DNA from 2 places in the Mitsuokella jalaludinii genome. Region 1 is predicted to be linked to the other one. Evidence: a T-box and tRNA genes for the amino acid it is inferred to sense, from the RefSeq annotation. Region 1 holds a T-box; the other holds one or more tRNA genes.

Region 1 (5,208 bases):
CGGCATGCACGTCATCGACGCTGGCCACTTCGGCACGGAGTTCCCCGTCGTCGCCACGCTCGTGAGCCGGTTGCGCGAAGAGCTGCGCGGCGAAGGCGAGGTCGAAGTCATCGCCGACCGCGAGTCGAAGGACTTCTTCTCGCTGGCCTGATATACGTTTCTCACATCTGCGCTTTTGCGCGAAAGGCTGCACTATGAATCAGAATCTCTGGCGCAAGCACGCCATGCGCTACTTCCAGATCACGCTCGGCTGCCTGCTCGTCTGCCTGGGCTTCAACCTCTTCCTGATCCCCGCACATCTCTTGACGGGCGGCATCAGCGGCGTGGCCCTGATCATCTACTACCTGATTGGCTTGCCCGTCGGCATGCAGAACCTCGTCTACAACCTGCCGATCCTCTACCTCGCCTACCGTGTCTTCGGCCGCCTCTACGCCGCGGACACGATCTTCGGCACGGTGGCGCTGTCGGTCTTCCTCGATGCGACGCACTTCCTCGTCGACTGGAGCATCTGCAGCGACCCGATGCTCAACTCCATCTTCGGCGGCGTGCTCGCTGGCGTCGGCTTCGGCATGGTCTTCCGCGCCAACGCGAACACGGGCGGCCTCGACGTCATCGCGGCCGTGGCCAAGAAGTACTACTCCCTCGATGTCGGCACGGTCGTCTTTATGCTGAACTTCCTGATCATCATGGGTTCGGTTGCGCTCTTCGGCGTCGAGGTCGCGCTGTTCAGTATCGTCTCCATTTACGTGACGGCGGAGCTGACGAACCGCGTGGCCGCCGGCCTCAACCGCGAGAAGTCCATCCTCATCGTCTCGCCGCAGGCCAAGGCCATCTGCAACGACATCATGGAGAACGTGCACCGCGGTGCGACGTTCCTCGACGGCCGCGGCGGCCTTGCGGAGGAACCGAAGAACATCCTGTTCGTCGTCGTGAGCCTCACGCAGGTCAGCCGCGTCAAGACCATCGTCAGCCATCACGACCCGCAGGCATTCATGATCGTCTCCGATACGTCGGAGGTCTCTGGCAAGGGCTTCACGCTCGCCTGCGAGAGCTACGAGGACGCGCGGCGCAAGTGGCAGCAGACGCACGAGAAGCAGCTCGAGTTCGAGCAGCTGCACGGCAGGCGCGAGAAGTAGTTGACGATACACGCAATCCCCGCTATAATAGGAGCATATGTAAACACGTAAATCCGAGGATGCAGAGCAGTAGGTGCAGGACGTCTCAAGAGAGCCGGCGGCAGGTGGGAGCCGGTGACGGGAAGCGCTGAACTCACTGCGGAGGAGCGGCCGGGGAGCCTTCGAGCGAAACGGCCGACGCCTGCCACGTTACGGCACCGAGAGGATGCTTTGGCATCAAGCAGGGTGGTACCGCGAATCATCGTCCCTGATCGTCACATGACGGTCAGGGATTTTTTAGTTTTAGGAGGCAATTGAGATGGAAAGATATTCGCCGCAGGACATCGAGTCGAAATGGCAGAAGAAGTGGGAAGAGGGCAAGGTCTACAAGACGGAGGCCGACGCTAGTCGCCCGAAGTACTACGCACTCGAGATGTTCCCGTATCCGTCGGGCAACCTGCACATGGGCCACGTGCGCAACTACGCCATCGGCGACGTCATGGCGCGCTACAAGACGATGGAAGGCTTCAACGTCCTGCACCCGATGGGCTTCGACTCCTTTGGCATGCCGGCCGAGAATGCGGCCATCAAGCACGGTGTCAAGCCGGCCGACTGGACGTACAGCAATATCGAGAACATGGAGAAGCAGCAGAAGAAGCTCGGCCTCTCCTACGACTGGGACCGCGAGGTCAAGACGTGCGATCCTTCGTACTACAAGTGGACGCAGTGGCTCTTCGAGCTCTTCTACAAGCGCGGTCTCGCCTACAAGAAGAAGGCATCGGTCAACTGGTGCGATACCTGCGGCACGGTCCTCGCGAACGAGCAGGTCATCGACGGCAAGTGCTGGCGCTGCGACCACGAGGTCCACAAGAAGGACCTCTCGCAGTGGTTCCTCAAGATCACGGATTACGCCGATGTCCTGCTGAAGGACCTCGACAAGCTCAAGGGCTGGCCGGAGCGCGTCAAGACGATGCAGGACAACTGGATCGGCCGCAGCGAGGGCTTGGAGTTCAATCTCGAGGCGCCGGAGCTCGGCACGTCGATCGCCGCCTACACGACGCGCCCCGACACGGTCTATGGCATCACCTTCCTCGCGCTCGCAGCTGAGCATCCGCTCGTCGACAAGATCTGCGAGAACAATCCGAAGGCCGAGGAGATCCAGGCCTTCGTCAAGCGCACGCGCAACCAGAGCGAGATCGAGCGCACGTCGAGCGAGTCCGAGAAGGAAGGTATCTTCACGGGCGCTTACTGCATCAACCCGTTCAACGGCAACAAGGTACAGATCTGGGTCACGAACTACGTCCTGGCTGACTACGGCACGGGCGCCGTCATCGGCGTTCCGTCGGAGGATTCGCGTGACTGGATGTTCGCGACGAAGTACGACATCCCGAAGATCATCACGCTGCAGCCGCGCGACCACGAGCTCAAGCTCGAGGAGATGACAGAGGCCTACACGGACAAGGACGGTGTGCTCGTCAACTCGGCTGAATTCACGGGCCTCGATATCAAAGAGGCCATGAAGGGCATCATGGACAAGGCCGAGAAGGAAGGCTTCGGCAAGCGCCGCGTCAACTTCCGCCTGCGCGACTGGCTCATCTCGCGCCAGCGCTACTGGGGTGCGCCGATCCCGGTCATCAACTGCCCGCACTGCGGCGAAGTCCTCGTGCCGGAAAAAGACCTGCCGGTCATGCTGCCAGAGGATGTCTCGTTTGACCAGGGCTCGCTGTCGCCACTGGCGTCGAGCGAGAGCTTCGTCCACTGCAAGTGCCCGAAGTGCGGCGCCGATGCGACGCGCGAGACGGACACGATGGACACCTTCATCTGCTCTTCGTGGTACTACCTGCGCTACACGGACCCGCACAACGACAAGGAGCCGTTCGCCAAGGACAAGGTCAATTATTGGGCGCCTGTCGACCAGTACATCGGCGGCATCGAGCACGCCATCCTGCACCTCCTGTACTCGCGCTTCTTCACGAAGGTCCTGCACGACGTCGGCCTCGTCGACTTCGATGAGCCGTTCACGAACCTCCTGACGCAGGGCATGGTCCTCAAGGACGGTTCGAAGATGTCGAAGTCGAAGGGCAACGTCGTCTCGCCGGAGGAGATCATCGCGAAGTACGGCGCCGACACGGCCCGCCTCTTCATCCTGTTCGCCGCACCGGTCGACCGCGACCTCGAGTGGAGCGACAAGGGCGTCGAGGGCTCGTACCGCTTCCTCAACCGCGTCTGGCGCATCCTCGGCCACTTCGAGGATGCCATCAAGGCGGGCAAGCCGGACTACGATGTCACGAAGCTCACGAAGGACGAGAAGGAACTGCGCCGCATCCTGCACGTGACGATCCGCAAGGTCACGGAAGATGTGCGCGACCGCTTCATGTTCAACACGGCCGTCTCTTCCATCATGGAGCTCGTCAATGCCTTTTACGCCTTCCAGGACAAGGAGATGAACGCCGGCCTCGCGCGCGAAGTCGCCGAGAATCTCATCAAGCTCCTGGCACCGTTTGCCCCGCACATCACGGAAGAGCTCTGGAGCCGCCTGTTTGAGGGCCAGGGCAGCGTCCATCAGCAGAAGTGGCCGGCATTTGACGAAGAGGCCACGAAGCTCGCGGAGGTCGAGATCGTCCTGCAGATCAATGGCAAGGTACGCGACAAGCTCATGATCCCTGCCGATACGGATCGCGAGGGCATGAAGAAGATCGCCATGGAACTGCCGCGCACGCAGGAACTCACGGACGGCAAGACGATCGTCAAGGTCATCTGTGTGCCGAAGAAACTCGTCAACATCGTCGTCAAGGGCTGACATTCAGGAGGGGTTCGCATGGCAAGGATTGTATTCTCGGACATCGACGGCACGCTGCTGACGGATGACAAGCGCGTCACCGAAAAGACGGAGCAGGCCGTCAAGGGCCTCGTGCAGCAGGGGATTCCCTTTGTACTCGTCTCGGCGCGCATGCCAGAGGCCATCTACCCGATCACTGAGGCGATGGGCGTCAAGATCCCGCTGATCTCTTACAGCGGTGCGCTCGTGCTGACGGAAGAGGGAGAGACGCTTTACAGCCTGACGATGAAGGCGGAGCACGCGGCAGCCTTCCTCGAGGCAGTCGAGGCGCACTTCCCCCAGGCGACCGTCAACTACTACGCCGGCCATCACTGGTACGTCAAGGACACGAGCAATCCGCGCGTCGCCTTGGAGATGAAGATTACGGGAGCCGTGGCCGAGAGGCGCTCCTTCGCGGACTGCCTGACTGAGGGCACCCTGCCGCACAAGATCCTGCTCATGATGGAGCCTGCGGACTGCGAGCGGGCTGAGCGGGAACTCCAGGCGCTGTTCCCGGCGCTCAATATCGTGCGCTCTGCGCCGCACCTGCTCGAGATCATGGATGCTTCCGTCAACAAGGCGAGCGGCATCGAGGTCATGCTGAAGCACTTCGGCCTCGAGGCGAGCGATGCGCTCTCGTTCGGCGACAACTACAACGACCTCGAGATGCTCCGCTATACAGGCGCGAGCGTCGCCATGGGCAACGCGCCGCAGCCGGTGAAGGAGGCCGCTGGCATTGTCACGACCTCCAACGAAGAGGACGGCATCTACGCGTACCTCAGCGAGCACCATCTGATTGGCTGAGCGCCGAAAACAAACATGCAAAAAAAATCGACTGACAGGAATCTGTCGGTCGATTTTTTTGTGCGTTCACTTGAGAAGGAGGTCGTTGATTTCCTTCTGGATGCGGTTCATGGAGTTGACCTCGAGCGCGTCGCTGTCGATGAGCTTCTGGATCTCCTGGTCGGCCAGCCTCATGGCCGCTACGTAGCGCGGGAAGCGGTAGGGGACGGTGCCTTCCTCGATGACCTGGCTGACGGCCAGCGGGCTGCGGCCTGTCCGGCCGCTGGCCTCCGCGCCGAAGAGCTCCTGTGGGGCGGCCTCCTCGATGATGCCGCGCCGCGTCGGCAGGGCCGCTGAAAGCGAGAGCAGCAATGTCTGGTTCTCCCTGTCGTGGCAGTATGCCTTGAGGAATTCCCAGGCGAGCTGACGTTCTTTCGTCTTGGCGCTGATGCCCATGAGCAGCGTCTGCACGGGCGAGGTGTTGCGCCCCTC
Region 2 (5,208 bases), 930 kb from region 1:
TTCTTCTGTATAGTTTTGAATGTGCAAGCATTCAAATAGAATATCCGGTGATGATGCCTGAATGGTTCCACCTGTTCCCATACCGAACACAGTAGTTAAGCATTCAGAGGCCGAAAGTACTTGTCTGGAGACGGACTGGGAGGATAGGAAGTTGCCGGTTTCATTCCTCGATAGCTCAGCCGGTAGAGCACCTGACTGTTAATCAGGCTGTCGCAGGTTCGAATCCTGCTCGAGGAGCCAATTTTACAAACCCCTGGGGTGATTGGGGTATAGCCAAGTCGGTTAAGGCACGGGACTTTGACTCCCGCATTCGTTGGTTCGAGTCCAACTACCCCAGCCAGTGCGGTTCACTAGCTCAGTTGGCAGAGCACCTGACTTTTAATCAGGGTGTCCCGGGTTCGAATCCCGGGTGAGCCACCATTTTATATAAAGGTCCACTTGATTTTTTCTTGGCGCCATCGTCAAGCGGTTAAGACACCGCCCTTTCACGGCGGGTTCATGGGTTCGAATCCCATTGGCGTCACCATCATCATGACTCACTAGCTCAACTGGCAGAGCAACTGACTCTTAATCAGTAGGTTCACGGTTCGATTCCGTGGTGGGTCACCATTTTATGGGCGATTAGCTCAGCTGGGAGAGCGCTTGCCTTACAAGCAAGATGTCAGCAGTTCGATCCTGTTATCGCCCACCATTAAAACCTAATTTTATACGGCCCGGTAGTTTAGTTGGTTAGAATGCCGCCCTGTCACGGCGGAGGTCATGGGTTCAAGTCCCATTCGGGTCGCCACTTGTTTATTACACAGTAATGTGTTATAATATTATCTAACTTGTGAAATGCCTCGGTAGCTCAGTCGGTAGAGCAGGGGACTGAAAATCCCCGTGTCAGTGGTTCGATTCCGCTCTGAGGCACCATTTTTCAAGCTGGTGTAGCTCAATTGGTAGAGCAGCTGACTTGTAATCAGCAGGTTGGGGGTTCAATTCCTCTCGCCAGCTCCACTTTGCATTATGCGGGTGTAGCTCAATGGTAGAGCTCCAGCCTTCCAAGCTGATCACGTGGGTTCGATTCCCATCACCCGCTCCATTAGTCAGCAATTTGATACTGCCGGGGTGGCGGAACTGGCAGACGCAACGGACTTAAAATCCGTCGGTTGGAAACAACCGTACCGGTTCGATTCCGGTCCTCGGCACCACCAATTGTATCAATACCTCTCATTTTCATATTATGCGGTCGTGGCGGAATGGCAGACGCGCTAGCTTCAGGCGCTAGTGATGGCAACATCATGGAGGTTCAAGTCCTCTCGACCGCACCATCAAAAATCTTCATATTGTATCATGCGGTCGTGGCGGAATTGGCAGACGCGCTACTTTGAGGGGGTAGTGTTCACAAGACGTATGGGTTCAAGTCCCATCGACCGCACCATTTGCTTAAAGCAGCACCTGGTGCTGTTTTCATAAAATTACATATCATGCGGTTATGGCGGAATTGGCAGACGCGCTAGCTTCAGGCGCTAGTGGTGGCAACACCTTGGAGGTTCAAGTCCTCTTGACCGCACCATATCTCGCGGTCGTGGCGGAATTGGCAGACGCGCTACTTTGAGGGGGTAGTGTTCACAAGACGTATGGGTTCAAGTCCCATCGACCGCACCATTTGAAAGTACAAGCTCAGATTTTATCTGGGCTTTTTCTGTATCTCGATATCTTCTGTTTGGAGGGAAATCATGATGCGACACGCTCTGGCGACTTTGCTGCTTCCTCTTGTGCTGGTACTGGGCTTGCTCTGCCCGGCGCGGGCCATGACGGCTACGGGCGAGCAGGAACTCGAGCTTCTCTCTTCGCTTGTGGCGATGGCCTCGTACTCCGACGAACTCAGCTTGCTCGCGCGCGAGTGGCTCGCAGAGACGGGCTGGGAGTTCCAGAGTCAGACGACAGCGACGTCTTTGGCACAGGGGCGCTATCATCTCGTGACAAAGGAGATGCCTGATGGCCATCGCGCTGTGCTGCTCGCCTTCCCCGGCACGGAGAACGCCAAGGACGCCAAGGTGGACCTGCGCACGCGCTCGGTACCGTTTGGTGGCTCAAGCGTCGAGGAATTCCGCGATGTTGCGCAGCAGGACCGTCATGCGACATCGTATCCGCTCGTTCACAAGGGCTTTGACGATTACACGATGACGGCGCTCTTCCATGAGCCTGTCGATCTTGCGGGCAGTGGAGCGTGTGAGACGATGGGCGAGCACCTCGCGCAGGAGCTCCGTGCGCATCCAACAGAGGTGCTCTACCTGACGGGGCACAGTCTCGGCGGTGCAGCTGCCATCCTGACGGCCGCACGGCTCAGTGATATGGGCGTGCGGCCCGAGCAGCTGCGCGTCATCACGTTCGGCTCACCGGCTGTCGGCAATGTGGCTTTTGCAAGGTATTACGAGAAGCGCATGCAGCTCACGCGCATCGTCATGGATGGCGATCCTGTGGCGGCGGCATTGCAGTCGCTCGGCACGCGCTACGTGCAGTTCGGAGAGCGCGTGGCGTGGAAGCAGGATCGCAGCTCGGCGCGCTTCGAGCACGCAATGGTTGTCTATCTCGACAGAGCCTTGCGCCTCTACTTCAGCGAGGATGAGGTGGGCGATGGCGACATGCTCGAGAGCCGTTCGCTGGCCGCTCGCGGTGGGATCTTTGTCGCAGTGCCGCAGCTCGACCTTGACCCGCTTGTTGCGGGAGATGATGCGGCCGACATCCGCATCCTGCAGGGGGCCTGGCAGACCCGTTATGCGCCCTGTACCGTGCAGAGTGATGGACAGCGTGGCGCAGATATGGATGGACTGATCGCTGAGGCGCGCGCCGCGCAATGCCGCTACGCCGTGCGCCAGCATGTATCGGTCAAGCGGAGCCGCGATGAGGCCGATACCGTCCGCGTCGTCCTCGAGACATCTGTCTACGATGCGCAGGGAACTTTCATCACAGTTGTCTCGAAGAGCACGACGGACCGCCGCATGACGCCTCTAGAAGCTGTGGCCTACCTGCAGTTCGCGACGCTGCGCGATCTCGATACAGTATTCGTAACACAGAATACATAAAATTCTCTGAAAACTATCTTGACTTTTAGCCCGTCATCCTGTACAATAAAGATAAGCCAAGGAAAGGTCAGGTTCACCCTTTCCAGACAGCCGATTTACTTACTCAGGATGGAGGAGAGTCCAATGGGCTAGTTAACGAGTCCAAGTGGAACACAGTGTATCCCATGCATGACATGAACAACACGATCGGAAGGTTACTATCTCACAGATAACCATCAGCGGTGACGAGAAAGCTGCTGATGGTTATTTATTTTTGTCCAAACAGGAAAATCGGTGCAGGCTGTCGAAATTAATTTCATCATATCAAACAGTAAAAACGAGAGGCGCAGAGCCTCCTTTTTATATGTATTTTGTGTCTACCAGGTCTTTCAGGAGGGTAATCATGGACAAGGCAAAAGTTTATTTCACGGATTTCCGCGTGCCGGTCGGCCGCAATATCATGCAGAAGCTCCGGGCACTCTGCCTCGCTGCTGGCATCAAGAAGATTGACATGGACGGCAAGTTCGTCGCGATCAAGATGCACTTTGGTGAGCTCGGCAACATGGCGTATCTTCGCCCGCAGTACGCGAAGGTCGTCGCTGACCTCGTCAAGGAGCAGGGCGGCATGCCCTTCCTGACGGACTGCAACACACTCTATCCGGGCAGCCGCAAACACGCGCTCGAGCACATGGACTGCGCGAACTTCAACGGCTTCAACACGGTGACGACAGGCTGCCAGATCATCATCGGCGACGGCCTGCGCGGTACGGATGATGTCGAGGTGCCGGTCAAGAACGGCGAGTACATCGAGAAGGCCAAGATCGGCCGCGCCATCATGGATGCCGACGTCTTCATCAGCCTCTCGCATTTCAAGGGCCATGAGGCGACGGGCTTTGGCGGCGCCATTAAGAACATCGGCATGGGCTGCGGCAGCCGCGCTGGCAAGATGGAGCAGCATTCATCGGGCAAGTGCGTCGTCAACGAAGAGCTTTGCCGCGGCTGCCGCAAGTGCGCAAAGGAGTGCGGCTCGGATGCCATCACCTACGAGAACAACAAGGCTGTGATCCATGAAGACCTCTGCAAGGGCTGCGGCCGCTGCATCGGTGCCTGCTCGTACGATGCCATCCGCAACGAGCAGTGGGATGCTGGTGATCTGCTCGACCGCAAGATGGCGGAGTACGCACAGGCCGTCGTACAGGACCGCCCGTGCTTCCACATCAACATCGTGCGCGACATCTCGCCGAACTGCGACTGTCATGGCGAGAACGATGCGCCGATTCTGCCGGACCAGGGCATGTTCGCCTCGTTTGACCCCGTCGCACTCGACCAGGCCTGTGCTGACGCTTGCCTCAAGGCGACGCCGCTGCCGAACAGCCAGCTCTCGGACAATCTCGCGAAACCGGACTGGCATCATCACCACGACCACTTCCTCGACAACAACCCGAACATCCATTGGAAAGAGACGCTCGAGCACGGCGAGAAGATCGGCATGGGCACGCGCTCGTATGAGTTGGTGAAGATTAAATGAGGAAAAAGCGCAGGCAGATTGACATGCCGCCGTCATACGTCATCGAGCACCTCGATGAGGCCATCGAGAAGCACTGGGTGAGGGTGCACTACCAGCCCATCGTGCGCACGATCTCGGGGCAGCTCTGCGCGATGGAGGGCCTCGCGCGCTGGGATGACCCGAACTGGGGCTTCTTGACGCCGCCTTTCTTCATCAGCATCCTCGAACAGCACAATCTCATCCACAAGCTCGACGCCTTCCTCATCGAAGAGGTCTGCCGCAATCAGGCGCGCGTCAGGAAGGCAGGACTGCCGTCGGTGCCAGTCTCGCTGAACCTCTCGCGTCTCGACTTCATCAACTGCGACATCTTCGCGATTGTCGAACGCGCCGTGCGCAAGTACAATGTGCCGCGCGACCTCCTGCACCTCGAGATTGTCGAGAACATCCTGACCGACCGCAACAAGAAGATCGGCGAGGTGCTCGACCGCTTCCGCGCGGCTGGCTACGAGATCTGGATGGATGACTTCGGCAGCGGGTACTCGAGCCTCAAGTTCCTCAAGGATCAGCGCTTCGACCTCCTGAAGATGGATATGGCGTTCCTCAAGAGCGACACGCAGCGGGCGCGCGACATCATCATCTCGATTATCTCGATGG

What was found. A T-box is a leader RNA that pairs with one kind of tRNA and senses whether it is charged. The one in region 1 lies ahead of leuS (leucine--tRNA ligase), so its partner is inferred to be a tRNA-Leu.
Region 2: it encodes a tRNA-Leu, which carries the amino acid that the T-box ahead of leuS (leucine--tRNA ligase) is inferred to sense. The anticodon was not compared.

What each region holds. Positions count from the first base shown of each region.
Region 1 covers NZ_CAKMXA010000001.1:976,732-981,939, reverse strand. The annotation lists gene QDI87_RS04650 (Nif3-like dinuclear metal center hexameric protein) at 1-151, shown strand, start outside; gene QDI87_RS04645 (YitT family protein) at 195-1,136, shown strand; T-box leader at 1,184-1,388, shown strand; gene leuS (leucine--tRNA ligase) at 1,435-3,915, shown strand; gene QDI87_RS04635 (Cof-type HAD-IIB family hydrolase) at 3,934-4,737, shown strand; gene QDI87_RS04630 (ABC transporter substrate-binding protein) at 4,804-5,208, opposite strand, start outside.
Region 2 covers NZ_CAKMXA010000001.1:1,906,503-1,911,710, forward strand. The annotation lists rRNA gene rrf (5S ribosomal RNA) at 44-160, shown strand; tRNA gene QDI87_RS08800 (tRNA-Asn) at 165-240, shown strand; tRNA gene QDI87_RS08805 (tRNA-Gln) at 264-340, shown strand; tRNA gene QDI87_RS08810 (tRNA-Lys) at 345-420, shown strand; tRNA gene QDI87_RS08815 (tRNA-Glu) at 452-526, shown strand; tRNA gene QDI87_RS08820 (tRNA-Lys) at 534-609, shown strand; tRNA gene QDI87_RS08825 (tRNA-Val) at 616-691, shown strand; tRNA gene QDI87_RS08830 (tRNA-Asp) at 711-787, shown strand; tRNA gene QDI87_RS08835 (tRNA-Phe) at 837-912, shown strand; tRNA gene QDI87_RS08840 (tRNA-Thr) at 921-996, shown strand; tRNA gene QDI87_RS08845 (tRNA-Gly) at 1,008-1,081, shown strand; tRNA gene QDI87_RS08850 (tRNA-Leu) at 1,102-1,190, shown strand; tRNA gene QDI87_RS08855 (tRNA-Leu) at 1,225-1,310, shown strand; tRNA gene QDI87_RS08860 (tRNA-Leu) at 1,335-1,420, shown strand; tRNA gene QDI87_RS08865 (tRNA-Leu) at 1,469-1,555, shown strand; tRNA gene QDI87_RS08870 (tRNA-Leu) at 1,562-1,647, shown strand; gene QDI87_RS08875 (lipase family protein) at 1,719-3,068, shown strand; gene QDI87_RS08880 (DUF362 domain-containing protein) at 3,451-4,575, shown strand; gene QDI87_RS08885 (sensor domain-containing phosphodiesterase) at 4,572-5,208, shown strand, end outside.